2 regions of the Lysinibacillus sp. FSL K6-1151 genome follow, and region 1 is predicted to be linked to the other one. Evidence: a T-box and tRNA genes for the amino acid it is inferred to sense, from the RefSeq annotation. Region 1 holds a T-box; the other holds one or more tRNA genes.

Region 1 (15,257 bases):
AACGGTAATTTATTATTGTCCTCTCCCTCAGCCCTTATTTCTTTTGGCTTTATGGCAGGCATTTGTTATACATTAGCAACAGCTATTTCGTTTATTGTATTGAGCTCCTTGTTAAATAAAAGGAATTACAAGCAAAACCAGCATACACAAAGCTTTTTACTCTTTACCATACAACAAAAATTGAGTGGTATGAATTTAAAAGTGATACGACTGTTTTACCTTTTGACAAGCATTGAACTTTGGTTAATTCAATTAATTAGCATTAGTGTCTTGTCTGAAATCATGTTAAATATCCCGATACCCATTACGCTTTTTTTATTTCTAACCGGTATGTTACTGTTTGATCGCATCATGTCTGTGAAAAGTATACTGTGGCTAGAAATTTTATTTATCATCGCCCTGTTTTCATTACTTATTTTTATCCCTATTTACTACTTTGTACAAAATGGAGCAAGCACCGTTTATGAAGGCATTCGTTTATACCACCCTTATTTATTTTATTTTAAAAATAGCGAAATCCTCCTGTTCTATGTCATTATTCAATTAGCCGTTTTAGGACAAGTACTTTTTGATAAATCAACATGGTATTTAATTGCATTTATCAAGCCCAAAAAAATGCGTCGCAGCCTATTTTCATCAGGTGTGATTTTAGCATTATTAACATTATCCTTTACAGCTATTTTAATGATTGCTTTATACAGTGGCTCCTTTGGTCAGTTTCAAGTGCTAATTTTTACGTTCTTATATGAAGTACAGCCTGGGTTTCTGACATTCGCTTTCCTTGTCATTGTCCTGTTGGCCGTTGTGACGTCCTTACTTGTAGATATGCGTGCAACAAAACGTTTTTTTATGAAGAAAAGACCCTATTATTTTTACTTAATTGGACTTATGGTCATTTTACTTACCTTTTTCTTATCTATCGATTTAACGATTTTAGGGGTTATTTATTCTTTCGCGTTCCTGCACATTACCATACTGCCGTTTATGTTAATTCTTTTATTTACGAATCGCCGTATTCATAAACATAGTTGGTTTGTCATACTGCTATCTATCCTCATAGGAATTGGCGTTGCCCTAAGCTTCAATGCACTTTACGGATTAGCAACTAGCTTTATGATCTCTAGCATTTATCAATTAATGCTTCAGACCGATACTATAGAAAAAATGCCTGAACCCTAAAATATATGGAGGTCAGGCATTAGTCTGTAGTTAACTAAATATATGTCTTTTATGTTTTCGTCAATAATGATTAGGTAAAAAAATACATCCTAAATACCTTCTTCTGCATCTTTAAATAACACCACTCGTACGTTTGCCACAATGGTCAGAACTTCCCAAACACGCCTTACACTTTCACTTCCCTAGTTGGTTTCCTACGTTTTCATTTACACATTGGTCATAAAATTTTAAAAACTTCACACAATAAAAAAGTGTTTTGACATGAGCTTTTCTTGTTATAGAACTGTATTTATCGTATTCGTATGCCCTGTTGCATACTTTTTTTCTATTATCTATTGAATAACTAGCAAAAAAACTGTTATAGTGAGATTGTTTGTCTGACGTCTGACTAATTAAGATCTTTAGCTGTTCTTCTGAATTTAGAACATCAGGACAAACTATTACACATACTTATGGAGGAACTTATGAGATACTTAATATCCTTTTGTGGATTGTTACTTGTTTTTGCCCTAGCTTTATTAATGAGTAAAAACAAAAAAGAAATAAAATATAAATATATAGTGGTGATGTTAATCATCCAATTTTTATTGGCAGCTCTACTACTCAATACGACAATTGGTTTTGTTTTAATCAAAGGAATCACCAAAGTATTTGATCATTTATTGTCTTACGCAAATGCAGGGATATCATTTGTTTTTGGTGGATTAGCAAATGAAGGAGAGTCTCCGTTCTTCCTAGCTGTATTATTACCGATTGTCTTTATATCAGTCTTAATTGGGATTTTGCAGCATTTTAAAATTCTCCCTTTCTTCATGAAATGGATAGGATTACTGTTGAGTAAAGTAAGTGGAATGGGGAAATTGGAATCCTATAATGCTGTTGCTTCCGCAATGGTTGGACAATCGGAAGTATTCATTACAGTTAAAAAACAATTAGATAAGATTGCGCCACAGCGTATGTATACATTATGCGCATCCGCGATGTCGACCGTCTCGATGTCAGTTGTTGGCGCGTACATGACGATGATTGAACCAAAGTATGTCGTAACGGCGATTGTGTTAAACTTATTTGGTGGTTTTATAATTGTTTCCATCATTAATCCGTATACCGTAAAAGAAGAGGAAGATATCTTAACCATTGAAGATGAGCAGAAGCAAGCTTTCTTCCAAATGCTTGGTGAATATATTATGGATGGCTTTAAGGTAGCCATCATTGTTGGAGCCATGCTAATTGGTTTCGTAGCATTAATGGATTTAATCAATTCATTGTTTGATATGATTATCGGTGTTTCTTTCCAAGAAATATTAGGCTATATTTTTGCACCAATAGCTTTCCTAATGGGTATCCCATGGGCAGACGCTGTTTCAGCTGGTGGAATAATGGCCACTAAATTAGTAACGAATGAATTTGTTGCTATGATCAACCTTGGCGACGTCTCAGAGTCCATGAGTGAACGTACACTGGGCATTATTTCGGTATTCCTTGTATCCTTTGCCAACTTTTCATCCATCGGTATTATTTCCGGAGCAGTTAAAGGGTTGAATGAAAGACAAGGTAATGTCGTTGCTCGTTTTGGCTTAAAGTTATTGTACGGAGCCACACTTGTCAGTATCCTAACAGCTATTATTGTTGGATTGATTATTTAAACATCATCATTTGAACTGCACTCCGATAGTTATGGAGTGTAGTTTTTTAAATTATCCACTATAAACTCTTCACGAAAAATAAAAAATGTACATCACTAAAATTTCATTTAGTAATGTACATTTTAATTTATGTCTCTTTATTTAACGACAATATTGACAAGTTTGCTTGGAATAACGATAATTTTCACTAGGTTTTTTCCTGCCATATATTCTTGTACTTTTTCATCAGCAAGCGCTACTTTTTCGATATCCTCTTTTGAAGCATCTTTCGCTACGACGATTTTTGCACGGACTTTACCAGCCACTTGCACAGCAATCTCCACTTCATCATCCACAAGCTTCGTTTCATCGTATGTTGGCCATTGCTCGTAAGAAAGTGTTGAATCGTGGCCTAATAGCTGCCATAGCTCTTCTGCAATATGCGGCGCCATTGGTGCTAGCATTTTAACAAAGCCTTCCGCATACTCTGCTGGAATAACGTCAGCTTTATAGCAATCATTAATAAATACCATCATCTGTGAAATAGCTGTGTTAAAGCGGATACCTTCGTAATCCTCTGTCACTTTTTTCACTGTTTGGTGGTATGCTTTTTCAAGTGTTTGATCGTTAGACACTTGAATTTTTGATGAAATAGCACCATCTTCTTCATTAACAAATAGACGCCAAATACGATCTAAGAAACGACGTGCCCCGTCTAAACCATTTGTTGACCATGCAACAGATGCCTCTAGTGGTCCCATGAACATTTCATACAAACGTAATGTATCGGCACCATGTGATGAAATGATTTCATCTGGGTTTACAACATTACCTTTCGATTTAGACATTTTTTCATTACCTTCACCAAGAATCATACCTTGGTTAAATAATTTATGGAATGGCTCTTTCGTGTGAACAACACCTAGATCATAAAGAACTTTATGCCAGAAGCGAGCGTAAAGTAAGTGCAGTACTGCATGCTCCGCTCCTCCAATATAAATATCTACTGGTAACCAACGTTTTAGTAACTCTGGATCTGCAATCGCCTCTGTATTTGTAGGGTCGATATAGCGTAAGAAGTACCAGCTAGACCCAGCCCACTGTGGCATTGTATTTGTTTCACGGCGACCCTTTTTGCCTGTCTCTGGATCTACAACATTCACCCATTCAGCGATATTAGCTAATGGTGATTCACCAGTACCCGATGGACGGATATTATCTGTTTTTGGAAGCACTAATGGTAATTCTGATTCTGGAACAGGTGTGATCGTGCCATCTTCCCAATGAATCATTGGAATTGGTTCACCCCAGTAACGCTGACGTGAGAATAGCCAATCACGTAGTCGATAAGAAATTTTCTTCTCTCCAACGCCTTTTTGCTCTAACCATTCAATTGCTTTCGCAATGCCATCTTCTTTATTTAAACCATTAAGGAATTCAGAATTAATATGTTGACCATCACCTGTAAATGCTTCTTTGCTAATGTCCCCACCCTCAAGTACAGGAACGATGTCTAAACCAAATGCAGTCGCAAATTCATAGTCACGTTCATCATGTGCTGGCACCGCCATAATAGCACCTGTACCGTAAGACACTAACACATAGTCAGCAATCCAAATCGGCGCTTTTTTCCCGTTAATCGGATTCACGGCATAAGCACCTGTGAATACGCCTGTTTTTTCTTTTGCTAAATCTGTGCGCTCAAGATCCGATTTCATTTTCACTTTCTCTAAATATGCCTCAACAGCTTGACGTTGCTCAGCTGTCGTTATTTGTTCTACCAATTTATGTTCAGGCGCAAGTACACAATATGTAGCACCAAATAATGTATCTGGACGTGTTGTGAAGACCGTGAAGTTTTGATCTGAACCATCAATAGCAAATGTTACTTCTGCCCCTTCTGAACGACCAATCCAGTTGCGCTGCATATCTTTAATAGATTCTGGCCAATCAACTTCTTCTAGGTCGTCGATTAAACGATCAGCATACGCAGTAATTTTAAGCATCCATTGTTTCATTGGTCGACGTTCTACTGGATGCCCACCACGCTCTGATTTCCCATCAATTACTTCTTCGTTAGCCAATACCGTACCAAGCGCTGGACACCAGTTAACAGCTACTTCATCCACATAGGCTAAACCTTTTTTATAAAGCTGGATAAAAATCCATTGTGTCCATTTATAATACTCTGGATCCGTCGTGTTAATTTCGCGATCCCAATCATAACTGAATCCTAGCTCTTGAATTTGGCGTTTAAAAGTTGCAATATTTTTAGCTGTAAATTCTGCTGGGTCATTTCCTGTATCGAGTGCATATTGCTCAGCTGGTAAACCAAAAGCATCCCAGCCCATTGGATGTAATACATTGTAGCCTTGCATACGTTTAAAGCGTGATAAAATATCTGTCGCTGTATATCCTTCTGGATGTCCTACATGTAGTCCAGCGCCAGATGGGTATGGAAACATATCTAATGCAAAAAATTTAGGCTTCGCTGTTTCATTTTCAGTTTTGAATGTTTTGTTATTAGCCCAATATTGCTGCCACTTTTTTTCAATTTGTAGATGATTAAAACTCATTCTTTTTCCTCCTTCGATTGAATCATGTTGCTCTTCATCATAATTGACAAAATATTTAAAAAATAAAAAAACTCGTCCCTTTCTTATAGAAGGGACGAGAGAATTTGTACTCCCGCGGTACCACCCAAATTAGTGATTACACTCGGCTCAAGCTTCCTTAACGCGGAAGAAACGACACACGCTGTTTCACGCGGGCAGACTCAGAAGGCGAGTTCAACTTGCTTTCTTACTAGCTCCCACCAGCCGCTAGCTCTCTAAAAAGAACGACAAATTTACTATTCCTCATCACAGTCTTTACATGATATTGCATTTATTCTAATGGAAAGTATTGAAAAGCACAAGCCTTTGTTTACAGACTAACCCATTACTGAAGAATTAATTCCTTTTCTTCCTTAGATTTTGATAAATCCTTACATTCATGAAAAGCAAAATGCTGGCATCCGATGCATTTCTTTGTGTCCAAATAGCCGAGAGCCTTAGTAATCGCTTCTCCAGTATGCTGATAAAAATGATGCGCTCCAATCTTATCGTAAATACCATTGTGCTGAAGAGCTACTTTTAAATCACCTTGCACACCTGTTACCAGGATTTTACCACCCTGTGCTGTAAAGTTTTCAATAATATTGCTAAAATATGCTTCACCAGTGGAATCCATAAAGGGCACTTTCCCCATTCGCAATATCAAAACTCTTGGTTGCTGATGCAAAGTGCTTTCAATTTTTTGTTCAAACATTTGAGCAGCTCCAAAGAACAATGGTCCTTCAATTGTATACATGCTAATTTGCGGACAATCATGCTGCTGGTGAACGACATGGGGCTGTACCTTCCCACTTTTGTTTGAATGGTCTGGGAGTACCTTTGTCACAACAAGCTTTTCACTCATGCGTTTTGCAAATAATAGCACAGCTAATACAAGCCCTACTTCCACTGCTAATGTGAGACTTGTAAACACCGTTAATAAAAAGGTAATCAATAACACTAGCGAGTCACCCGATTTTAATTTCACAATATGTGAGAAATGGTGTCGTTCGCTCATATTCCAGGCTACAACCATCAATACAGGAGCCATACTTGCTAATGGAATATGAGACGCATATGGTGCTAATAGCAATAATGTAACTAAAACAAATACTCCGTGTATGATACCTGACATAGGCGATACTGCACCTGTTTTAATATTAGTTGCAGTCCGTGCAATAGCACCTGTAGCTGGAATCCCCCCGAACAAAGGCGTCACGATATTAGCAATTCCTTGACCAATCAGCTCTCGATTACTGTTATGCTTACTATTCGTCATCCCATCTGCAACGACTGCCGATAGTAGTGACTCTATGCCCCCTAGCATGGCGATGACAAACGCTGGTCCAATAAGCAGTTGTAGGCGTTCAAAGGTGATATCAGGTATAGCAAAATGAGGCAATGAATTCGGAATTTGCCCATAAGCTGTCGCGATCGTAGCAACATGTCCTGTAAAGAGGAAAGTGGCCACAAGTGTAGAAACAACAATACCTGCTAATGCTCCAGGAACCTTTGGAAAAAACTTCGGCGTCATCAGTATTGTCACAAAACAGATAACAGCCGTCAAAATACTATACATATTGGTCGTTCCAAGCTGCTTCATAATTTCTTGTATATTGGCAATAAAATACTCATGTCTTTTAACATTTGTTAACCCTAAAAAGTTGGCAATTTGACCTGTAAAAATAATAACTGCTATACCTGCTGTAAAGCCAACTGTTACAGGGCGAGGAATAAATTTAATTAAAGATCCTAACTTAAAAATGCCCATTAAGCAAAGCATAATCCCAGCCATTAATCCTGCAAGTAATAAATCCTCATAGCCATAGGTAATGACAATTCCTAATAAAATCGGTACAAACGCCCCAGTTGGCCCACCAATTTGATATTTCGATCCACCAAAAAGAGAAATAAGAATACCCGCAATACAGGCGGTATAAATCCCATATTCGGGTTTCACCCCCGATGCAATGGCAAAAGACATGGCAAGTGGAATAGCGACGATCCCAACTATAATTCCGGATAATAGATCCTTCTTGACGTGATGAACAGAATACCCTTCAAAGCGTCCTGTAAACAGTGACTTCATAGATAAATCTTCCCTTCGAAATAATAAGCAAAGCATAATTTTTCAACTTCTTTGATTTACTTATTGCCTTCGTCACCTTCATTGCTCGTCATTTCCTCTAATCTCGAAATGGTGTTAACTAAATGGTTATTGAAAATATCCTTTGCCACCCCAAGTAATTCACCAATCATTGGATCACTTAAAGAATAGTAGACTTTTTTACCTTCCTTCACACCATAAACGATATTTTTGGCGCGTAATACACTTAATTGCTGAGAAACAGCAGAACCCTCTTTCTCTAAGCAATCTTGAATCTCATTGACACTTTTCTGACCTTCTACAAGGAGTTCCAGTATTCTAATGCGTAACGGATGTGCTAATGCTTTAAAAAAATCCGCCTTAAATTGTTGTAAACCCTCTTCCATAAAAAACACCCTCCACATTACTACATATTCAAATATTTGAATATGTATGATTGTAAGCCTGTATCGATTATTTTTCAATAGCTTCAATAAAAAAAGAGCAAAACCAAGTGCTGATCACTCGTTTTTGCTCTTTTCCTTGCCTACTATTAATCTGCAACGATATTATTCTTTTTTAAAGGATAATCATAAGTTAAACATGGAATAATAGCCAACAGCACAACTACCACTAAAGTTAATACAAGAGGTATCATGCCAAATTGATCCACCATTATCCCACCGAATAATGGCCCTATCATCCGACCACCTGTCGCTGCACTATTGATAATGCCCTGATAGAATCCTTGTCGACCTTTTGGTGCGAGTTGATTCGCGATGGTTGGTAATGCTGGGGTATAGAACATTTCACCAAACGTTAAAACAAGCATCGCGGCTCCAAACATTTTAAAATCACTTGCAAAGGCGATGATTCCAAACGATAGGGCAATCAGAATTACACCAAATACGAGCTGACGCTTTAAATTGTTTTCCCATCTTTTCACAAGCGGTGCAATGAGTGGCTGACCTACAACTATAAGCAAACCATTTATTGTCCAAAGTAAACTATATTGCTTTAACCCTAAGCCTAAATCTTGAGTATAGGATGAAATAGTAGCACTCCATTGAGAATATGCAAGCCAACATAACACTGAGGATGCGCTAATAATTAACAAAGCATAGAATGGTGCTTTGTTAACAATTCGTTTACTTTCACTGACGACATTTTTAGGGGCAATACTGCCTGCCTCTAAACGTTTAAATGTAAATAAAGCAATAAAAAAGAATAAAATATACATGCCTAAATTCACTTTAAAAACATAATCAAATTGATAATCAGCCACTATACCCGCAAGAGCAGGGCCAACTGCAACACCGACATTCTGTGCCAAATAGATCGCATTAAAGGCTTTTCGTCCGCCCTCAGGCCATGCAGCCCCTGCTAATGCGAACATACTTGGAAAAACGATGCCCCCACTAAAGCCTAGTATCGTTAAAAACCACACATAATGTGGCCAACCATGCCAAATTGTTAAGCCTATTAATGAAGCAATCGTTAGCAGGATGCCAAACATAATCGCCTTATAGCCACCGATTCTATCAAATAAGTAACCACCTAATAGATTGCCCAATACTCCAGCAGCAGAGTTGAGCATTAAGACAAAACCAGCCATCGCTAAAGTTTTCCCTAAATAATCATGCATATATATGGCATTTAAAGGCCATAAAAAAGAGTTACCTGTTGTGTTCACAAGCATTCCAATAAGTAAAAACCAAACACGTTTTGGCATATGATGACCTCCATTATTTCGCCTCTCTAAATAGCTAGTTTATGCTGAAAACCTTAAAAGCACAAGAAAAATAATTTTACCCTTTTTACAAGTATGCCATCATACTTTAACTAAGTTTTAAAAGTCTTTTTCTTGTTTTCATTACAATTTTTCTTCATTGATGTAACGATCAAGCCCTTCCCCCATGACGGAACGAAAAGCACATGATAGAATAAAGCGTTAGAGGAGTGAAATAAATGACAGAAACGAATTTTCCTTTTCCTTCAGAAGGAAAAAGGTATTATACATGGAATCGCTATTTACGTGATCAATTCGGACATAAAGTATTTAAAGTCGCATTAGACGCAGGCTTTGATTGTCCAAACCGTGATGGCACAGTCGCTTTTGGTGGCTGTACATTTTGCAGTGCTGCAGGCTCTGGTGATTTTGCCGGTAATAAGGTAGATCCAATCGATGTACAATTTGCTGAAATCCGAGACAAAATGCATCAGAAATGGAAGGACGGCAAATATATGGCGTACTTCCAAGCCTATACAAATACACATGCCCCACTGCCAGTTTTAAAGGAAAAATTTGAAGCTGCTTTAGCACAAGAAGGTGTTGTTGGTCTTTCCATTGCTACTCGCCCTGATTGTTTGCCAGATGATGTCGTGGAATACTTAGCAGAGTTAAACGAGCGTACGTATTTATGGATTGAGCTTGGTCTTCAAACCGTGCATGAAAAAACAGCGAATCTGATTAATCGTGCCCATGATTATGCAACCTATGTGGAAGGCGTTGAAAAATTGCGCAAGCACGGCATACGTGTTTGCTCACATATCATTAATGGCCTGCCTCTTGAAGACTATGACATGATGATGGAAACTGCTCGAGCAGTAGCACAGCTAGATGTCCAAGGCATAAAAATCCACTTACTACATCTACTAAAAGGGACGCCAATGGTGAAGCAATATGAAAAAGGCATGTTAGAATTTTTAGATCAGGATGTCTATACAAAACTAGTAGCAGATCAATTAGAACTTCTCCCACCTGAAATGGTCATTCATCGTATTACCGGCGATGGACCGATTGATTTAATGATTGGACCAATGTGGAGCGTCAATAAATGGGAAGTATTGAATGGTATTGATGCCGAGCTTGAACGTCGTGGCAGCTGGCAAGGGAAGTTTTATAAGGCTGAGGTTACAAAATGAAACTACAACGTGTTTTACAATATGCACAGCAGCTTTTAAAGGACAGTATAGATGAGGGAGATACGGTCGTTGATGCTACTGCTGGAAACGGTCATGATACATTGTTTCTAGCACAGCTTGTGGGAGATAATGGACAAGTTTATGCCTTTGATGTTCAAAAAGAAGCGGTTGATGCAACACTCCTTCGTCTTTTAGATCACGGTTTAGAACATCGTGCACTGGTCCTTAATAAAGGGCATGAAGACGTAGCACAGTATGTACACAAGCCTGTAGCTGCAGCCATTTTCAACCTTGGCTATTTACCTGGCAGCAATCATGACATTATTACAAAGCCCGCTACAACGACACAAGCTATTGAGGAATTACTAAAGCTTTTGAAGGTTGGCGGCCTAATCATTCTTGTTATTTATCATGGTCATCCTGGTGGTAAGGAAGAACGAGATACGGTTATGGACTATGTTAGTAGGCTTCCACAAAAACATGTACATGTCTTAAAATACGAGTTTCTCAATCAACAAAATGATCCACCCTTCGTTATTGCGTTAGAGAAAATGAAAGAATTTCCTATTTAATACATGACATGCAAAAGGCTATCTACTAGTTTAATAGAAACTAGTAGATAGCCTTCGTCATTTACTATTTATTTTTACGTTGCTCATTATAATCAACCCAGAAATCTGCACCCTTAATGCCTAGTTTACGAGGATCAAAGACAGGGTCTTTCCCCTCTTTTTTCTGTTTCTCGTAATCTTTTAATGCTACGATAGCTGGTTTCATAATAATTAAAATAGCAAGAACGTTAATCCAAACCATTAGTCCAAGACCCACATCTCCCATTGCCCAAGCTAGGTCAGACGTACGGACTGTACCATAAAAGGCAGCAACTAAAATGGCAATTTTCGCAATCCAAATGAAAATCTTCTCCGTGCTACCTCTGAATAAATAGGCGACATTCGTTTCAGCAATATAGTAATAGGCCATAATTGTTGTAAAGGCAAAGAAGAATAACGCGATTGCTACGAATGGAGCTCCAAAACCAGGTAATGATGAATCAACTGCATATTGTGTATAAGCAGCACCTGCTTCAATACTTTTCGCAAATGTCATTTGCTCATCGCCTGCTAATCCGCCACTATTGAATTCCCCAATATGGATAAATGGATCTGCTCCTTCAGCGGCCTTTTCATCATGTACATTGTACATACCTGTAAATAAAATCATAAATGCAGTAGCAGAACAAATTAATAATGTATCAATGTACACAGACGCCGCTTGTACTATCCCTTGTTTAGCAGGATGTGATACTTCCGCAGCAGCAGCAGGGTGCGCCCCTGTTCCTTGACCAGCTTCATTGGAATAGATGCCACGCTTCACTCCCCAAGCTATCGCAGAACCAATGATACCACCAAAAATCTCTTGTGCACCAAAGGCACTTGAGAAAATTAAAGCAAAGACTGCAGGTACCTCAGAAATATTCATAGCAATAATGATAATAGCCATAATAATGTATGCTAATGCCATGAACGGTACAATGATTTGGGCAGCATTCGCGATAGATTTAACTCCCCCAATAATAATAGCACCTAACAACACTACAATAATCAGTCCTGTAATCCATGTATCCAGACCAAAAGCGTTTTCAACAGCTCCTGCAATGGCGTTAGACTGCACACCTGGCATTAAAATTAGCATTGCAATCAACGCAGCTACAGCAAAAATAACTGCAAACCATTTTTGACCCATTCCCTTTTCTATGTAAAAGGCTGGTCCACCACGATATTCCGTATCTTTTTCTTCTTTATAGATTTGTGCTAATGTTGACTCTACATATGCGGTAGCCGCACCAATGAAAGCGATTGCCCACATCCAAAAGACAGCACCAGGTCCCCCCATCCCAATTGCAGTTGCAGTACCAGCAATATTACCAGTTCCTACACGGCCTGATAATGCAATCGACATTGCTTGGAAAGATGAAATCCCCTTTTCCGATTTCTCCCCTTTAAACATTAAAACAAACATGTCTTTAATGTGTCTTACTTGCAGAAACCTTGTGATGATTGAGAAAAAAAGTCCAATCAATAAAATACCATAAATAAACCACGGTCCCCATAAAATACCATTCAACTTACCAACGATTACCTCCATTTTACCCCTCCAATTTGAAAATACCATACTTTAAGTCATTATAGTATTACACTTTTCTGAAAATTACAACATTATATTTAAGTAACAATATTTAAGTAAGTCTTCTAGTAAATGGAAGGGATAAAACCTATTTAATGATATAACCGATTCTTCGAAGAGCATTATTAATAAAATCACGAATATACATAAAAATCTCTTCTCGTTCTACTTCGTGAAATAAATTGTGATAGCAATTTGCCCATTCTTTAAATTGAAACTCTGTAAACTCTTGTTGATGGAGCCAATTTCGAGTTTGTCGTGTTTCCGTAATTTTATCTTTCTCAGCTGTCATAATGAGCATAGGCATATTCGGAAATTCACCTTTTGGAAGCATCACTAAATTTTTCATCATCTGCTGAAGCTCTCGATACCATTTCACTGAAACGACTGACATGAATGGTACCTCATCTTTCATTTCGTCCCTACCTTCAACATTGCGTGTAAGGTTCTCATATGAAATATTGTGAGTCATTTTAACATTTGCAGTCAATGCACTTAGACTCGTTAAAGCATTTGATAATTTACCTGGTAAAAGCTTTAATTGCAGCCACGGTGATGTCAAAATAATGCCTGCACATTCATATTGCTTCTTTTGCATTGTGTGAAGAACTAACGTTGCTCCAAGCCCATGTCCTATTACAAAAGTTGGTAAATTATATGAAAAAGCATTCTCAATCAGATTTCTTGTATATTTATTGTACAATTTGAAGTCCTCATCATGGACACGAGCAAACCTTGCATTCACGCCATGATTAGGTAAATCTCCCATGACTATGTGGAAGCCTTCCAATCTTAATTTCTCTATCAGCCATGCATACCATCGGTGATTTTCATATGCACCATGAACTATAGCAATCACAGCCTTTGCTTGTCCTTCAGCTTCCCATTTCCACATTCACATAGTCCTCCTAAAAAATAATTACACATTGATTATATCGAAATAAATAGCTCATTTTAATTTTATATTTCCATAAAGTTGCGTATTTGATACGATAATACTACATTATAGAAAGAATTGAGGCGATTTTCATGATTTATCCATTTAAAGATAAAATGCCAAAGATCGATCCATCTGTCTTCATTGCTGATTACGCAACTGTTACGGGCGACGTAACAATTGGTGCTGAAACAACCATTTGGTTTAATACGGTCATTCGTGGTGATGTTTCCCCAACCATTATTGGGAAACGTGTCAGTATCCAAGATCTTTGTTGCTTACATCAAAGCCCAAAATTTCCGCTAATTATTGAAGATGAGGTAACAGTTGGACACCAAGTCACTTTACATAGCTGTACAATTCGCAAAAATGCTTTAATTGGTATGGGCTCCATTATATTAGACGGGGCAGAGATTGGAGAGGGTGCATTTATTGGGGCAGGAAGCCTAGTACCTCCTGGTAAAGTCATTCCTCCGAATAGTTTAGCATTAGGTCGTCCGGCAAAAGTAGTCCGTGAATTAAATGCAGAAGATAAAGAGGATATGGAACGTATCGTGCGCGAATATGCAGAAAAAGGACAATATTATAAATCCCTTCAGAAGTAAACAATATACACAAAAATTCAATATTAACGAAAAAAATACCTCGCATTTCCGTGTAACCAAAATGTTCACGGATCGTAGCGAGGGATTTTTTGTAAAACAAAGGGGACAATATTGCCCCTTTCCTTTTTAATACATTAGAATAATTTTCTAATGTATTCATTACTTTAGCTCAATAGTTTATAGATGTGCCTTTTCTCGTAGAGCATCTGCTTTATCGATTTGTTCCCATGGTACATTTAAATCTGTACGACCAAAATGACCATAAGCTGCCGTTTGTTTATAAATCGGACGACGTAAATCTAGCATTTTAATAATACCTGCTGGACGTAAATCAAATAGCTCACGTACCCACTCTACGATTGCGCTTTCTTTCACTTTACCTGTACCAAATGTGTCAACCGCAATGGAAACTGGTTGAGCCACACCAATCGCATAGGCAAGTTGTACCTCAGCGCGTTCTGCCAAGCCAGCTGCTACAATGTTTTTTGCTACATAACGTGCCGCATAAGCCGCTGAACGGTCTACCTTTGTTGCATCCTTACCAGAGAATGCGCCACCACCGTGACGTGCATAACCACCGTATGTATCAACAATGATTTTACGTCCTGTTAAACCAGCGTCCCCTTTAGGTCCACCGATAACAAAACGGCCAGTCGGGTTAATAAAGTATTTCGTGTTTGCATCTAATAATTCACTTGGCACAACGGGTGCAATAACAAATTCTTTCAGATCAGCTTGAATTTGTTCAAGTGTTGCTTCTTCATCATGTTGTGTTGAAATAACAATTGTATCCACTCGCACAGGTACATTATTGTCATCATATTCAATCGTTACTTGTGTTTTTCCATCAGGACGTAAATACGCTAATTCACCTGATTTACGAACTTCTGTTAATCGGCGTGCTAATTTATGTGCTAAGCTGATTGGCAATGGCATTAGTTCAGGTGTTTCATTACATGCATAACCAAACATTAGACCTTGGTCACCAGCACCAATTGCTTCAATATCAGCATCTGTCATAGAGCCTTCACGAGCCTCTAAAGCTTGGTCAACACCTTGTGCAATATCAGGCGATTGTTCGCCAATAGCTACAAGCACCGCTAGATTTTCAGCATCAAAGCC
Region 2 (15,257 bases), 600 kb from region 1:
CTAATTCAGAATCATTTATTTCAATCGTTTTTAATAGAAAGGATGGTACATTTTTAAATGTCACTTCCTTCGCTACGCCATCCACTACTTTAATCTTTACATCAATTAAACCTGCAGGTGTGTCCAATTTTATGTTTGTATAAGGTGTATTAACCTCTATTAAATTTGCTTCAATAAGTGCTGTACAAACGCCTATTGTGTCATGTCCACACATCGGCAAGTAACCACCTGTTTCTATATAAATCACTCCAAAATCTGCTTCGGGATGGCAAGGATCTGTAATGATAACACCTGACATCACACTATGTCCTCGTGGTTCATTCATAAGAAATTTTCGAATCCAGTCAAAATTCTCTTGCATAAATAACATTTTTTCAGACATTGTTTTGCCTTCAAGCTTAGGCATACCGCTTATTAATGAACGTGTTGGATTCCCACCTGTATGGGTATCAATTGTTGTAAAGAGCTTTTGAAATTTCATTTGTGAAGTACTCCTTTCTGGAAACGACTAAGATGAACTGGTTCAGTAGGAATGCATGTATCTTTGTACTGTAGTAATTCTTGGATAAGCTTCCCAGTAACTGCAGCCAAGCTAATTCCATCTCCTTCATGACCTGCCGCAATATAGAAACCAGGCACTTCTTCTACTTCACAAATAATAGGTAAATGATCTTCCGTCCATGGTCTTAACCCTGCATATGTACGAATAATCGACATATCAGCGATTTTTGGATAAAAACGTACAGCACGTCTAGCAATCATTTTCACCACATCGTGATTCACCTTCGTGTCAAAGCCTACAAATTCGCGACTACTTCCTATTAAAAAATTTTGTGCCTCTGTCGGCTCAAACACTAACGCTACCCCGTATTTTTCAATATCCATATCCACTTTACGTTCTCCACCAAATTTTGAAATTAAATAACCAAATTCCATCACTTTTCTTAGCCCTACTAGTTGCTGACGTGATGCGACAAGAATATGTCCTTTGCGAGGTTTAATTGGAATATCAACACCCAGCATTTGCCCAATAAACGGTGCCCAAATTCCACAAGCATTAATTACTTTATTTGCTGTTATCCATCCCTCATTCGTTTCAAGTAAAAATGTACCATCTGGCTGTTTCTTAATATTTTTGACTTCTGTATGTTTTTTTATCTTTGCCCCTAACTTTTCAGCTGAGTGAAACATAGAAAATGTCAGCATATATGGGTTCACTGTTGAATCGGTTTTACATTCCAATCCACCGTATAAGTCATCTGCAAAGTATTTTGACTCATTCCGCAAGTCCTCACGATCTAGCATTGTAAAATCTAAACCCGCCTCCCGTTGACGATTAACCCACTGCTGAGCAGCCTCCATCTCTAGCTCACTTTCACAAACAAGAATGCTGCCAGGATTCCGATATTCAAAGCTCATATCTAACTCTCGATTTAACTCATGTACTAATCTTTGACTGACTAAAGACATTTGACTGTCAAAGCCAGGATCTTTATCAATAGCTAAAATATTGCCATCACAGCGAGAAGAAGTACCACTCGCAAGTTCATTTTTTTCAAGTATTGTGATATCAAGGCCCGCTTTTGCACAATAATAAGCAATTGCTCCACCAATAATGCCACCGCCAATAATGACGATATCATGATGGGATTTCTTCATGTCTCTCCCCTCCTTTTCTATTCATGACTGTATGATGCAAAAAACATGCCAATCTATCTTATTGGAATTTGTTTGATAAACTAGTCACTATGTGTCAAAATTATTTATATTATTCAAAATAATTTGACAAATAAATAATGAGGGGGGACTTACATTGCATCCATATCATTTAATAATGAATAAAATATTAAAACGTAACTTTGCTATTATTTCTACTGACGATATAGTGTCCAAAATAAACGATGACAGCAAACAATATTTTGTGCTTGAAAATAATAAACCCTATGCAACAATGCGCGGTAAAAGAAAAAATGATGTTCACTATGTTGCTTGTCATACCATCCAGTTGGATTGCCCACTCAACATAGCTATTGAATATATGAAGGAATATGAATTTTTACTAGTTTGTAGTGAGGAAAAACAATATTTAGGATATTTATGGAGAGAGTCCTTAGTATACGATCTTGCCTATGAATTAGAATGTGGCAATGCTTATTTACAAACCATTTTAGACACAATAAATGAATCATGTACTGTCATTGATGCTGAACAAAATGTTGTTTATTGGACGAAGGGAGCAGAAAGCATTTTTTCTGTGTCTGGAGAAAATATTATTGGAAAGCCCATCACTCAATTTTTCAAAGAAGATCAACTAGAAATTTTACATACTTTACAGCATAGAAAATCTGTTTATCAACAGCAGCATTTTCCTCGGGAAGATCTCGTCGTCATGATCAATTCAAACCCTGTTATGCTGCATGATAAGACAATTGGGGCAGTCGTTGCTGAAACTGATATTACCCATGTCAAAAAATTAAACGAAGAGCTTCATCTTACATCTGAAAAATTATTGAATTTAGAGAAACAGATGAATACTAATGGCTTAGCCTATGATCCATTTACACTTATTCGTGGCAATAGTCCAAAGCTTAAAGAAGTATTAGAAAAAGTAAAAAAGGTAGCAGAAACCGAGGCAAATATTTTAATTTACGGAGAGAGTGGAGTTGGTAAAGAACTGTTTGCACGTGCAGTTCATGCCATTCGAGAAAAGCCTGAAGCACCATTTGTCGCTATCAATTGTGGAGCCATTCCTAGTGGCTTATTTGAAAGTGAGATATTTGGTTATGAAAAAGGAGCTTTTTCTGGAGCCCATCAAAAAGGAAAAAAAGGTAAAGTAGAGCTTGCACGTGGAGGTACTTTATTTTTAGATGAAATTGGTGAAATGCCGCTAGAAATGCAAGTAAAGATTTTGCGATTGCTACAGGAAAAAACGTTTTATACAGTTGGCGGTACAAAGGAAATGGACGTTGAATTTAATTTAGTAGCTGCTACTAATAGAGATTTAAAGCAATTAGTGGCAGAAGGAAAATTCAGAGAGGATTTATATTATCGACTGAATGTGGTGAATTTCACAGTTCCCCCGCTTCGAGAGCGAGCATCAGATATTTTAGAAATTAGCAATTATTTCTTATATGAAAAATCGATTAAATATAATCGACCTATTCAAGGAATCCCAACTGAAATAGCCAATGTTCTTTTAAAATACCAATGGCCAGGCAATGTACGGGAATTATCTAACGTTATTGAGCGACTTGTTGTATTTTCTGATGAGGGAGCCATTCATATGGAAGACTTACCTACGGATATTTTAGCAGCTATGCCAAAAGATGAAAAGTTGGAAGTTAAGAGGGATTTTCCTCTAGGGACAGAGCTTAACAATCAACTTGAACATTATGAACGGGAAATTATTTTAGAACAGCTTGCCAAAGTAAATGGTAATAAAAAAACATGCGCTAAAAACTTAGGCATTACTCGTGCCACTTTATACAATCGATTAAAAAAATTAAACATAGATGTCTAACTTTTTAAAATAAATGTCAATGTTTCTATACACTACTTTCACATATGTCTATAAAATCATTTTCTTAGCGACTTTCTTTTTTCTGGCATAGTTTTTGCATTATCTAGTATGGAAAGTATTTCATATAGTAGAGGTGGAACTATGCAAAATAAATCGATAGTTGTATGTCGTTGTGAAGAAATTAGTTACGATGAATTAATAGAAAGCGCATCAAAATATAAGTGCTCTGCACGAGAACTGAAGTTACGAACACGTGCAGGAATGGGCTATTGCGGTGGCCGTACATGCCGTACTATGGTAGATAATATTGCTCATCTTCATCATCCACGTACAAATGATGAAATTTCATTAAAACATCAGGCACCCATTCGACCAGTGCGATTCTCCGATTTAGGGGAGGTTAAATCATGACAGAACGTATAATTACCCACCCCGTTTTAGGGAATTTAATCCAAAAAGAAAAAATAACTTTTACTTTTGACGATCAGGTAATTGAAGGTTACAAAGGTGAATCCCTAGCTGCTGCATTGCTAGTACAAGGAATCCGCACTTTACGTTTGCACGAAGAAACAGGGCAGCCTCGAGGCATTTATTGTAATATTGGTCACTGCTTTGAATGCCGTGTCAATATAAACGGCTTGGACGGCGAGCGAGCATGCTTAACCCCTATTTCAGATGGGATGGTTGTAAAAAGTGGGCAGCCGCTTCCTACGACAGTAAGGGACTGGAGGAAGAACCATGAATAATAAAGTAATTATAATTGGAGCTGGTCCTGCCGGGCTTGCGGCGGCCATTACATTGGCGGAAAAAAATATTGCTGTCCTTGTTATCGATGAATATTTATATGCTGGCGGGCGATTACTTGGACAATTATATGAAGAGAAGCCAGGAACATGGTGGAATGGTATTGTGGAATCTGAACGTTTATTAAAACGAGCTAAAGCAGTCAATGTTGAATTTTTACTACAAACAAGTGTATCCGATTTAGAAAAAGTGGATCAAACGTGGATCATCCACACAACCAAAGGTATATTTCGTACCCAACATCTGCTATTAGCTACTGGAGCTGCCGAATCACCTTTCCCAATTCCAGGCTGGACTCTACCAGGTGTAATGTCTGTTGGAGCAGCACAAGTAATGACAAATGTGCATCGTGTGAAGCCTGGTAAACGGGGAGTCATTGTCGGGGTCAATGTACTATCTTCTGCTATTGCGATGGAATTACAATTAGCAGGGGTTCAAGTAGCAGCTATCACATTACCTCCCTCTAACTTGTTAGCGAAGAAGAATAGTAATCCTTTAGAAGTTATGAACTCCTTATTACATGTAGCTCATATGGCTCCCTCCCCTCTTGTTAAAATGGGCAGCAAATTGATGAAAAATGACTTTATGAAAAAGCTCGGTATTTCCTTTTATCCCAAAAATGGTGTGAAAATGTGGGATATACCTATTATGTTGCGTAAAGCTGTTATTGAAATCGTCGGTAAAGATCAAGTTGAAGGGGTCGTTTTAGCAACAGTGAATACAGATGGCTCTCTTGTTAAAGGTAGCGAACAACGAATCAAAGCAGATTTTATTTGTATCGCTGGCGGCCTATACCCTTTAGCAGAACTTGCCTCTTTAGCTGGTTGTCCATTCCATTATATCGAAGAATTAGGTGGGTTCATTCCTTTACATAATGAACAAATGGAAACTAATTTAGAGGGGTTGTATGTCGCTGGAAATATTACGGGCATTGAAGGAGCCAAGGTAGCATTAGCACAAGGAAAAGTTGCTGGCCTTACAATTGCTCAACGTCTCAATGCAGGAGCCTCAAAGTATGATATTAAGCTTGCTATCCAAGATGTTGAAAAAACAAGAGCTACTGCACATATTCAATTTCATCCTGAAATTTCAGCCGGTCGTCAACAGATGAAACAAATTTGGGATGAATCTGTTGGACCGCTTACGATTCATTAAAAATGCCTATTAAAGAATAAAAGTCTTTTTCTCATCTTCATGAGTAAAAGGCTTTTTTGCTTTATGGCATAAAACATGCAATACATATGATGTGATTAAAAATCGTGAAAGGAGGTTTTGATTCTTAAACAATATGCCATATATGTACCTTTCATAATATTGAATTACTGATTTGTGTGACAAAATGGATGCTGCTGTATAGTACACAATTTCTTGGGTGGGAATTTCGGGTTTTGATTGAAGAAAACAAGGGGGAAAATCTATGGAGACAATCGTTAATACATTGGTCGATTATATTTGGGGGAATGCACTCGTATACTTAGCATTAGGTGTGGGTCTTTACTTTACCATCCTGACAAAAGCTGTTCAATTTCGTTATATTCCTGAGATGATTCGTTTATTACGTGAACGTAAAGAATCAAAAGAAGGAATCTCGTCGTTCCAAGCTTTTTGTATGGCATTGTCTGGACGAGTTGGTGTTGGTAATATCGCAGGTGTGGCTACGGCCATTGCTGCTGGTGGACCAGGCGCAGTATTTTGGATGGGTGTTATGGCATTTCTAGGGGGTGCAAGTGCATTTATAGAATCTACCCTTGCCCAATTATATAAAGAAAAGGCTGATGGTCAGTATCGTGGTGGTTCACCATACTATATCGAAAAGGGTTTAAAACTAAAAGGCTTTGCTATATTTGTTGCGTTTGTTATCTGTCTTTCATATGGTGTTCTAGTGCCTGGGATCCAGGCAAACACAATTGCCACTTCATTTAATACTGCTTTTCATATTCCACCATTTATAACAGGCGCGGTGATTGTTGTTCTTTTGGGATTAATCATATTTGGTGGTGTTAAACGTATAGCTCGTGTTGCTGACAAAATTGTTCCTATCATGGCACTTGCCTACGTCATTTTAACACTTATCATATTAGGGGCTAATGTGAGTGAAATTCCAGGTATGTTTAAACTTATTATTACAAGTGCTTTTGGTACTAATGAAATCTTTGGGGGTATAGTTGGTACTGCAATCGCCTGGGGTGTAAGACGCTCCGTATTTTCAAATGTAGCTGGAGCTGGAGAAGCAACATTTAGTTCTGCTGCTGCTGAAGTATCTCATCCTGCTAAACAAGGCTTAGTTCAGGGTTTCTCAATCTATATTGATACAATCATTGTATGTACTGCTACAGCATTAATGATTCTCATTACAGGTATGTATAATGTTACTCCTCCTGGAACAACGGCACCGTTAGTTGAAAATATCCCAGGCGTCGTGGCAGGTACTGCTTATACACAAGCAGCAGTATCTACAGTATTCCATGATTTTGGAAGTGGATTCGTGGCTATTGCCATCTTCCTCTTCGCATTCACCACTCTAATGGCATACTACTATATTGCAGAGACAACAATTGTTTATTTAGATAATAAGCTACGCTTCCCCATTTTGAAATTAGTATTAAAAATAATCTTCTTACTCGTTGTTTATGTCGGAAGTGTACAATCGGTCAGTCTTATGTGGGGGCTTGGAGATATTGGATTCGGAAGTATGAGTTATTTAAACTTTATTGCGATTGTATTATTAACCAAACCAGCCATTCAAGTTTTGCGAGATTATGATCGACAAAAAAAGGCTGGTCTCGATCCTATTTTTGATCCAAGAGAAGTTGGAATTAAAAATGCTGATTTCTGGATAGAATATAGCAACAGTCATAAACGGAAATAAAAAAACAGTCAGCATACAGCTGACTGTTTCTATTGCCTAGCGACGTCCTACTCTCACAGGGGGAAGCCCCCAACTACCATCGGCGCTAAAGAGCTTAACTTCCGTGTTCGGTATGGGAACGGGTGTGACCTCTTTGCCATCATCACTAGACTATGGTCGGCTTTCAATATACATCGCATTTCTTCGTCAGCTTCTGTCGTTCAGTCAGTCACGTACTTGAAGTACGCTCCTTCTCTCTCTCCATTGCTTCCTCGAACTACTCGTATCTTGAAACCCTTCATAAAAGAAATTATTCTTTCAAAACTGGATAAACGGTTCATTGAATGGTTCAAACATTTTTGGTTAAGTCCTCGATCGATTAGTATTCGTCAGCTCCATGTGTCACCACACTTCCACCTCGAACCTATCTACCTCATCGTCTTTGAGGGATCTTACTTACTTGCGTAATGGGAAATCTCATCTTGAGGGGGGCTTCATGCTTAGATGCTTTCAGCACTTATCCCGTCCACACATAGCTACCCAGCGATGCCTTTGGCAAGACAACTGGTACACCAGCGGTGTGTCCATCCCGGTCCTCTCGTACTAAGGACAGCTCCTCTCAAATTTCCTACGCCCACGACGGATAGGGACCGAACTGTCTCACGACGTTCTGAACCCAGCTCGCGTACCGCTTTAATGGGCGAACAGCCCAACCCTTGGGACCGACTACAGCCCCAGGATGCGATGAGCCGACATCGAGGTGCCAAACCTCCCCGTCGATGTGGACTCTTGGGGGAGATAAGCCTGTTATCCCCGGGGTAGCTTTTATCCGTTGAGCGATGGCCCTTCCATGCGGAACCACCGGATCACTAAGCCCGTCTTTCGACCCTGCTCGACTTGTAGGTCTCGCAGTCAAGCTCCCTTGTGCCTTTACACTCTACGAATGATTTCCAACCATTCTGAGGGAACCTTTGGGCGCCTCCGTTACCTTTTAGGAGGCGACCGCCCCAGTCAAACTGTCCGCCTGACACTGTCTCCTGCCCCGCTAAGGGGCATGGGTTAGAATTTCAATACAACCAGGGTAGTATCCCACCGACGCCTCCTTCGAAGCTGGCGCTCCGAGATCTCTGGCTCCTACCTATCCTGTACAAGTTGTACCAAAATTCAATATCAGGCTACAGTAAAGCTCCACGGGGTCTTTCCGTCCTGTCGCGGGTAACCTGCATCTTCACAGGTACTATAATTTCACCGAGTCTCTCGTTGAGACAGTGCCCAGATCGTTACGCCTTTCGTGCGGGTCGGAACTTACCCGACAAGGAATTTCGCTACCTTAGGACCGTTATAGTTACGGCCGCCGTTTACTGGGGCTTCAATTCGCAGCTTCGCTTGCGCTAACCACTCCTCTTAACCTTCCAGCACCGGGCAGGCGTCAGCCCCTATACGTCACCTTACGGTTTTGCAGAGACCTGTGTTTTTGCTAAACAGTCGCCTGGGCCTATTCACTGCGGCTCTCATGCGCTTGCACGCTCAAGAGCACCCCTTCTCCCGAAGTTACGGGGTCATTTTGCCGAGTTCCTTAACGAGAGTTCTCTCGCACACCTTAGGATTCTCTCCTCGACTACCTGTGTCGGTTTGCGGTACGGGCACCTCTCACCTCGATAGAGGCTTTTCTTGGCAGTGTGAAATCAGGAACTTCGTCCATACGGACTCGCCATCACAGCTCAACGTTACAGTGTGCGGATTTGCCTACACACACGCCTTACTGCTTGGACGCGCATAACCAACAGCGCGCTTACCCTATCCTACTGCGTCCCCCCATTTCTCAAACGGTGAGGAGGTGGTACAGGAATATCAACCTGTTGTCCATCGCCTACGCCTATCGGCCTCGGCTTAGGTCCCGACTAACCCTGAGCGGACGAGCCTTCCTCAGGAAACCTTAGTCATACGGTGGACGGGATTCTCACCCGTCTTTCGCTACTCATACCGGCATTCTCACTTCTAAGCGCTCCACCAGTCCTTCCGGTCTGACTTCAACGCACTTAGAACGCTCTCCTACCACTGACATCGTAGATGTCAATCCACAGCTTCGGTGAATCGTTTAGCCCCGATACATTTTCGGCGCAGCGTCACTCGACCAGTGAGCTATTACGCACTCTTTAAATGATGGCTGCTTCTAAGCCAACATCCTGGTTGTCTGTGCAACGCCACATCCTTTTCCACTTAACGATTACTTTGGGACCTTAGCTGGTGGTCTGGGCTGTTTCCCTTTTGACTACGGATCTTATCACTCGCAGTCTGACTCCCGTGTATAAATATCTGGCATTCGGAGTTTGTCTGAATTCGGTAAACCGGGATGGCCCCCTAGTCCAAACAGTGCTCTACCTCCAGTATTCTCATCACGAGGCTAGCCCTAAAGCTATTTCGGAGAGAACCAGCTATCTCCAAGTTCGATTGGAATTTCTCCGCTACCCACACCTCATCCCCGCACTTTTCAACGTGCGTGGGTTCGGGCCTCCAGTAAGTGTTACCTTACCTTCACCCTGGACATGGGTAGATCACCTGGTTTCGGGTCTACGACCACGTACTATTTCGCCCTATTCAGACTCGCTTTCGCTGCGGCTCCGCCTTCTAAAGCTTAACCTCGCACGTAATCGTAACTCGCCGGTTCATTCTACAAAAGGCACGCTATCACCCATTAACGGGCTCTAACTACTTGTAGGCACACGGTTTCAGGATCTCTTTCACTCCCCTTCCGGGGTGCTTTTCACCTTTCCCTCACGGTACTGGTTCACTATCGGTCACTAGGTAGTATTTAGCCTTGGGAGATGGTCCTCCCGGATTCCGACGGAATTTCACGTGTTCCGCCGTACTCAGGATCCACTCAGGAGAGAACGAACTTTCGACTACAGGGCTTTTACCTGCTCTGGCGGACCTTTCCAAGTCGCTTCATCTAACTCGCTCTTTTGTAACTCCGTATTGAGTGTCCTACAACCCCAAGAGGCAAGCCTCTTGGTTTGGGCTCTTCCCGTTTCGCTCGCCGCTACTCAGGGAATCGATTTTTCTTTCTCTTCCTCCAGGTACTTAGATGTTTCAGTTCCCTGGGTCTGCCTTCAAGACGCTATGTATTCACGTCAAGATACTACGCGATTAAACGTAGTGGGTTCCCCCATTCGGAAATCTCCGGATCAAAGCTCACTTACAGCTCCCCGAAGCATATCGGTGTTAGTGCCGTCCTTCTTCGGCTCCTAGTGCCAAGGCATTCGCCGTGCGCCCTTAATAACTTAACCTAACGGCTTTCAATACACATCACATTTCGTTGTCAGCTTCACTCGTTCAATCAGTCACGTACTCAAGTACGTTCCTTCATTCACTCGATTGCTTCCTAGAACTGCTCGTGTCTTGAAACCCTTTTAATGTTATTAAGCCTATAAAAAACTTAAAAAAAATAAATGTGTTTGTTACAATTTCAATGTCGTTTTATCCAGTTTTCAAAGAACAAGTTTTGAAGATTTTCATTCAGAAGAATGAACCTTCAAAACTGAACGCAAAACGTAATCTTACAAACCCTAGGTTTGTATTCCGAAATAATCCTTAGAAAGGAGGTGATCCAGCCGCACCTTCCGATACGGCTACCTTGTTACGACTTCACCCCAATCATCTATCCCACCTTCGGCGGCTGGCTCCAAAAGGTTACCTCACCGACTTCGGGTGTTACAAACTCTCGTGGTGTGACGGGCGGTGTGTACAAGGCCCGGGAACGTATTCACCGCGGCATGCTGATCCGCGATTACTAGCGATTCCGGCTTCATGTAGGCGAGTTGCAGCCTACAATCCGAACTGAGAACGACTTTATCGGATTAGCTCCCTCTCGCGAGTTGGCAACCGTTTGTATCGTCCATTGTAGCACGTGTGTAGCCCAGGTCATAAGGGGCATGATGATTTGACGTCATCCCCACCTTCCTCCGGTTTGTCACCGGCAGTCACCTTAGAGTGCCCAACTAAATGATGGCAACTAAGATCAAGGGTTGCGCTCGTTGCGGGACTTAACCCAACATCTCACGACACGAGCTGACGACAACCATGCACCACCTGTCACCGTTGCCCCCGAAGGGGAAACTATATCTCTACAGTGGTCAACGGGATGTCAAGACCTGGTAAGGTTCTTCGCGTTGCTTCGAATTAAACCACATGCTCCACCGCTTGTGCGGGCCCCCGTCAATTCCTTTGAGTTTCAGTCTTGCGACCGTACTCCCCAGGCGGAGTGCTTAATGCGTTAGCTGCAGCACTAAGGGGCGGAAACCCCCTAACACTTAGCACTCATCGTTTACGGCGTGGACTACCAGGGTATCTAATCCTGTTTGCTCCCCACGCTTTCGCGCCTCAGTGTCAGTTACAGACCAGATAGTCGCCTTCGCCACTGGTGTTCCTCCAAATCTCTACGCATTTCACCGCTACACTTGGAATTCCACTATCCTCTTCTGCACTCAAGTCTCCCAGTTTCCAATGACCCTCCACGGTTGAGCCGTGGGCTTTCACATCAGACTTAAGAAACCACCTGCGCGCGCTTTACGCCCAATAATTCCGGACAACGCTTGCCACCTACGTATTACCGCGGCTGCTGGCACGTAGTTAGCCGTGGCTTTCTAATAAGGTACCGTCAAGGTACAGCCAGTTACTACTGTACTTGTTCTTCCCTTACAACAGAGTTTTACGAACCGAAATCCTTCTTCACTCACGCGGCGTTGCTCCATCAGGCTTTCGCCCATTGTGGAAGATTCCCTACTGCTGCCTCCCGTAGGAGTCTGGGCCGTGTCTCAGTCCCAGTGTGGCCGATCACCCTCTCAGGTCGGCTACGCATCGTCGCCTTGGTGAGCCGTTACCTCACCAACTAGCTAATGCGCCGCGGGCCCATCCTATAGCGACAGCCGAAACCGTCTTTCAGTGTTTCACCATGAGGTGAAACAGATTATTCGGTATTAGCCCCGGTTTCCCGGAGTTATCCCAAACTATAAGGTAGGTTGCCCACGTGTTACTCACCCGTCCGCCGCTAACGTCAAAGGAGCAAGCTCCTTCTCTGTTCGCTCGACTTGCATGTATTAGGCACGCCGCCAGCGTTCGTCCTGAGCCAGGATCAAACTCTCCATAAAAGAAATTTGAATAGCTCAAATTGTTTTGCTGGCATCAATTTTGATGTCCAAAATTTTGTTTTGTTCACTAACCAAAGCTAGTTACTGAAAACTTTATTGATTACGTTTTGCTTGTTCAGTTTTCAAGGTTCATATCATTGTCTCTTCGGACAACTTCTTTAGTCTATCAGACAACCGGAAAGTTGTCAACACCTTTTTGGAGCGGGTGATGAGAATCGAACTCACGACATCAGCTTGGAAGGCTGAGGTTTTACCATTAAACTACACCCGCATAATATGATTTATAAATTGGCGCGCCCGGCAGGAGTCGAACCCACAACCTTCTGATCCGTAGTCAGACGCTCTATCCAATTGAGCTACGGGCGCATATAAGAATATAAAATTAATTGACTTGGTGCGGCCGAGAGGACTTGAACCTCCACGGGGTTGCCCCCACTAGGCCCTCAACCTAGCGCGTCTGCCGTTCCGCCACGACCGCATTCAATCAGTAACTTTCTCATTATACTACAAGGATCTGAGAAGTCAATGTTTTTTCCTAAAAAGATGAGCCATGAAGGACTCGAACCTTCGACCCTCTGATTAAAAGTCAGATGCTCTACCAACTGAGCTAATGGCTCAAATTAAGAAATGAATGGCTGGGGTACTAGGATTCGAACCTAGGCATGACGGAATCAAAATCCGTTGCCTTACCGCTTGGCTATACCCCAAAAAGTGGCGGTCCCGACCGGGATCGAACCGGCGATCTCCTGCGTGACAGGCAGGCATGTTAACCGCTACACCACGGGACCAATAAATAGTATTAATTAAATTATGAAGAAATGACCCCTACGGGATTCGAACCCGTGTTACCGCCGTGAAAGGGCGGTGTCTTAACCACTTGACCAAGGGGCCATGGCTCCGAAGGCAGGACTCGAACCTGCGACAACCTGATTAACAGTCAGGTGCTACTACCAACTGAGCTACTTCGGAATACTATGTTTTGCTGTCGTCGTTATCTTGTCGACTTTTACTATTATAGGGACAACTCAACAAAACGTCAACTATTTTTTTATAATTTTTTATTCCACTAGTATTAGCCTACCCAAACACTTACTACAGCAATACTTCTCAACATTCATTTTTATTTTCCGTACATATAGTTGTTGGCAATTGACACAAGTATAAGTATGACGATGATGTCTTTTAGTTGTAGCTTTAGGGGGTTGTAAAACTGAGCAAAATCGAGGTGCATTTACTTTTCTTAATAGCTCTCGAAAATCTTTATCTCGATGTTGATACCCTTTACCTTCAATATGTAAATGATAATGACATAATTCATGGAGTACAATACCTTCAATCTCTCTATAGCCATATAACTCATAGGCTTTCGGGTTTATCTCAATATTATGAGATTGTAAAAGATATCGTCCACCAGTTGAACGTAATCTAGCATTAAAGTAAGCCTGATGCTGAAAAGGTTTTTGAAAGCTTTCCAAGGATAAGCTGTGAACAAGTTGTTGTAACTCCTCATTGTTCATATATTAATCACCTCTAACAACAAGAATACCACACTGTGTAGTATAGACAGTGTGGTAAATATTTATTACTTAAATTATAATGTTTGATTTTTAGGCGGAAGCATTGTTAAAGAAATACGCCCTTTATTGACATCTATTTGTTCTACCCATACTGTGACAATATCACCTAGTGCAACAACTTCTAACGGATGTTTAATGCGTTTGTTTTGTAATTTAGATATATGCACCAACCCGTCTTGCTTTACGCCAATATCAACAAACGCTCCAAAGTCCACCACATTTCTCACTGTGCCTTGCAGTTCCATACCTACTTTTAAATCTTCCATTTTTAATACATCTGTTTTAAGCAAAGGCTGTGGGAAAGCATCACGTGGGTCACGACTTGGTTTCATTAAAGTATCCACAATATCTTGAATAGTCACAACACCTATGCCAAGCACGCTACTTAAATTTTGAATATCTAAAGCTGCAATAGCTTCTTCGGCTTTCGGCGTCCCTAGCTCTTTTTTATCAATTTGAGCTTCTGCTAATATTTGTTCAGCTAAATCATAGCTCTCTGGGTGAATACCTGTAGCATCGAACGGATTTTTTGCTTCAGGGACACGTAAGAAGCCGATAGCTTGTTCATACGTTTTAGCACCTAGCCTTGGAATCTTCTTTAATTGTGCACGTGTAGAAAATTGACCATTTTCTTCTCGCATCTTCACGATATTCTCTGCAACTGTTTTGGATAAACCAGAAACGTATTGTAAGAGTGAAGAAGAAGCCGTGTTTACATCAACCCCTACTTTGTTAACAGCAGTTTCTACTATAAAAGTTAGTGATTCATTTAATTTTTTTTGAGAAACATCATGCTGATACTGACCTACACCAACCGCTTTAGGTTCAATTTTCACTAACTCCGATAAAGGATCTTGTAAACGGCGTGCAATGGACACAGCACTACGCTGCTCAACCTGTAAATCGGGAAATTCAGCCCGTGCAATATCTGACGCTGAATAAACAGATGCTCCCGCTTCGTTGACAATAACATACGCAACATCAGTAGTAAGTTCATTTAGTACATCTGCAATAAATTGTTCTGTTTCACGCGATGCTGTACCATTACCAATTGCAATTATGCTTATTGGATATTTTTCTAAAATTCCTTTCACAGTAGCTTTCGCTTTTGCTACATCTGGTTTAGGAGGATGTGGATAAATAGCTGTAACCTCTAACATTTTCCCCGTTTCATCTACAACTGCTAACTTACAACCTGTGCGGTAAGCAGGGTCAACCCCCAATACATATTTCCCTTTCATAGGTGGCTGCAGTAATAAATTACGTAAATTCTCAGAGAAAATATGAATTGCTTGTGTTTCAGCTTTCTCTGTCAATTCGTTTCGTAATTCTCTTTCAATCGAAGGCTGAATTAAACGTTT

Evidence for each region. The T-box of region 1 lies ahead of leuS (leucine--tRNA ligase). A T-box ahead of a tRNA ligase gene usually reads a tRNA of that ligase, here a tRNA-Leu.
Region 2: it encodes a tRNA-Leu, which carries the amino acid that the T-box ahead of leuS (leucine--tRNA ligase) is inferred to sense. The anticodon was not compared.

The regions. Positions count from the first base shown of each region.
Region 1 is NZ_CP152040.1:3,536,018-3,551,274, forward strand. Features, by position in the region: gene MHI04_RS16900 (permease) at 1-1,179, shown strand, start outside; gene MHI04_RS16905 (nucleoside transporter C-terminal domain-containing protein) at 1,644-2,825, shown strand; gene leuS (leucine--tRNA ligase) at 2,963-5,380, opposite strand; T-box leader at 5,468-5,678, opposite strand; gene MHI04_RS16915 (SulP family inorganic anion transporter) at 5,745-7,487, opposite strand; gene MHI04_RS16920 (metalloregulator ArsR/SmtB family transcription factor) at 7,544-7,891, opposite strand; gene MHI04_RS16925 (MFS transporter) at 8,038-9,216, opposite strand; gene MHI04_RS16930 (TIGR01212 family radical SAM protein) at 9,453-10,409, shown strand; gene MHI04_RS16935 (class I SAM-dependent methyltransferase) at 10,406-10,981, shown strand; gene MHI04_RS16940 (alanine/glycine:cation symporter family protein) at 11,046-12,554, opposite strand; gene MHI04_RS16945 (alpha/beta hydrolase) at 12,682-13,488, opposite strand; gene MHI04_RS16950 (gamma carbonic anhydrase family protein) at 13,623-14,135, shown strand; gene metK (methionine adenosyltransferase) at 14,313-15,257, opposite strand, start outside.
Region 2 is NZ_CP152040.1:4,139,090-4,154,346, forward strand. Features, by position in the region: gene MHI04_RS19975 (proline racemase family protein) at 1-481, opposite strand, end outside; gene MHI04_RS19980 (FAD-dependent oxidoreductase) at 478-1,659, opposite strand; gene MHI04_RS19985 (sigma 54-interacting transcriptional regulator) at 1,814-3,520, shown strand; gene MHI04_RS19990 ((2Fe-2S)-binding protein) at 3,662-3,931, shown strand; gene MHI04_RS19995 ((2Fe-2S)-binding protein) at 3,928-4,266, shown strand; gene MHI04_RS20000 (FAD-dependent oxidoreductase) at 4,259-5,479, shown strand; gene MHI04_RS20005 (alanine/glycine:cation symporter family protein) at 5,742-7,193, shown strand; rRNA gene rrf (5S ribosomal RNA) at 7,228-7,343, opposite strand; rRNA gene MHI04_RS20015 (23S ribosomal RNA) at 7,532-10,459, opposite strand; rRNA gene MHI04_RS20020 (16S ribosomal RNA) at 10,768-12,319, opposite strand; tRNA gene MHI04_RS20025 (tRNA-Gly) at 12,517-12,590, opposite strand; tRNA gene MHI04_RS20030 (tRNA-Arg) at 12,609-12,685, opposite strand; tRNA gene MHI04_RS20035 (tRNA-Leu) at 12,712-12,797, opposite strand; tRNA gene MHI04_RS20040 (tRNA-Lys) at 12,864-12,936, opposite strand; tRNA gene MHI04_RS20045 (tRNA-Gln) at 12,952-13,026, opposite strand; tRNA gene MHI04_RS20050 (tRNA-Asp) at 13,032-13,107, opposite strand; tRNA gene MHI04_RS20055 (tRNA-Glu) at 13,139-13,210, opposite strand; tRNA gene MHI04_RS20060 (tRNA-Asn) at 13,212-13,288, opposite strand; gene MHI04_RS20065 (SprT family protein) at 13,378-13,836, opposite strand; gene MHI04_RS20070 (Tex family protein) at 13,911-15,257, opposite strand, start outside.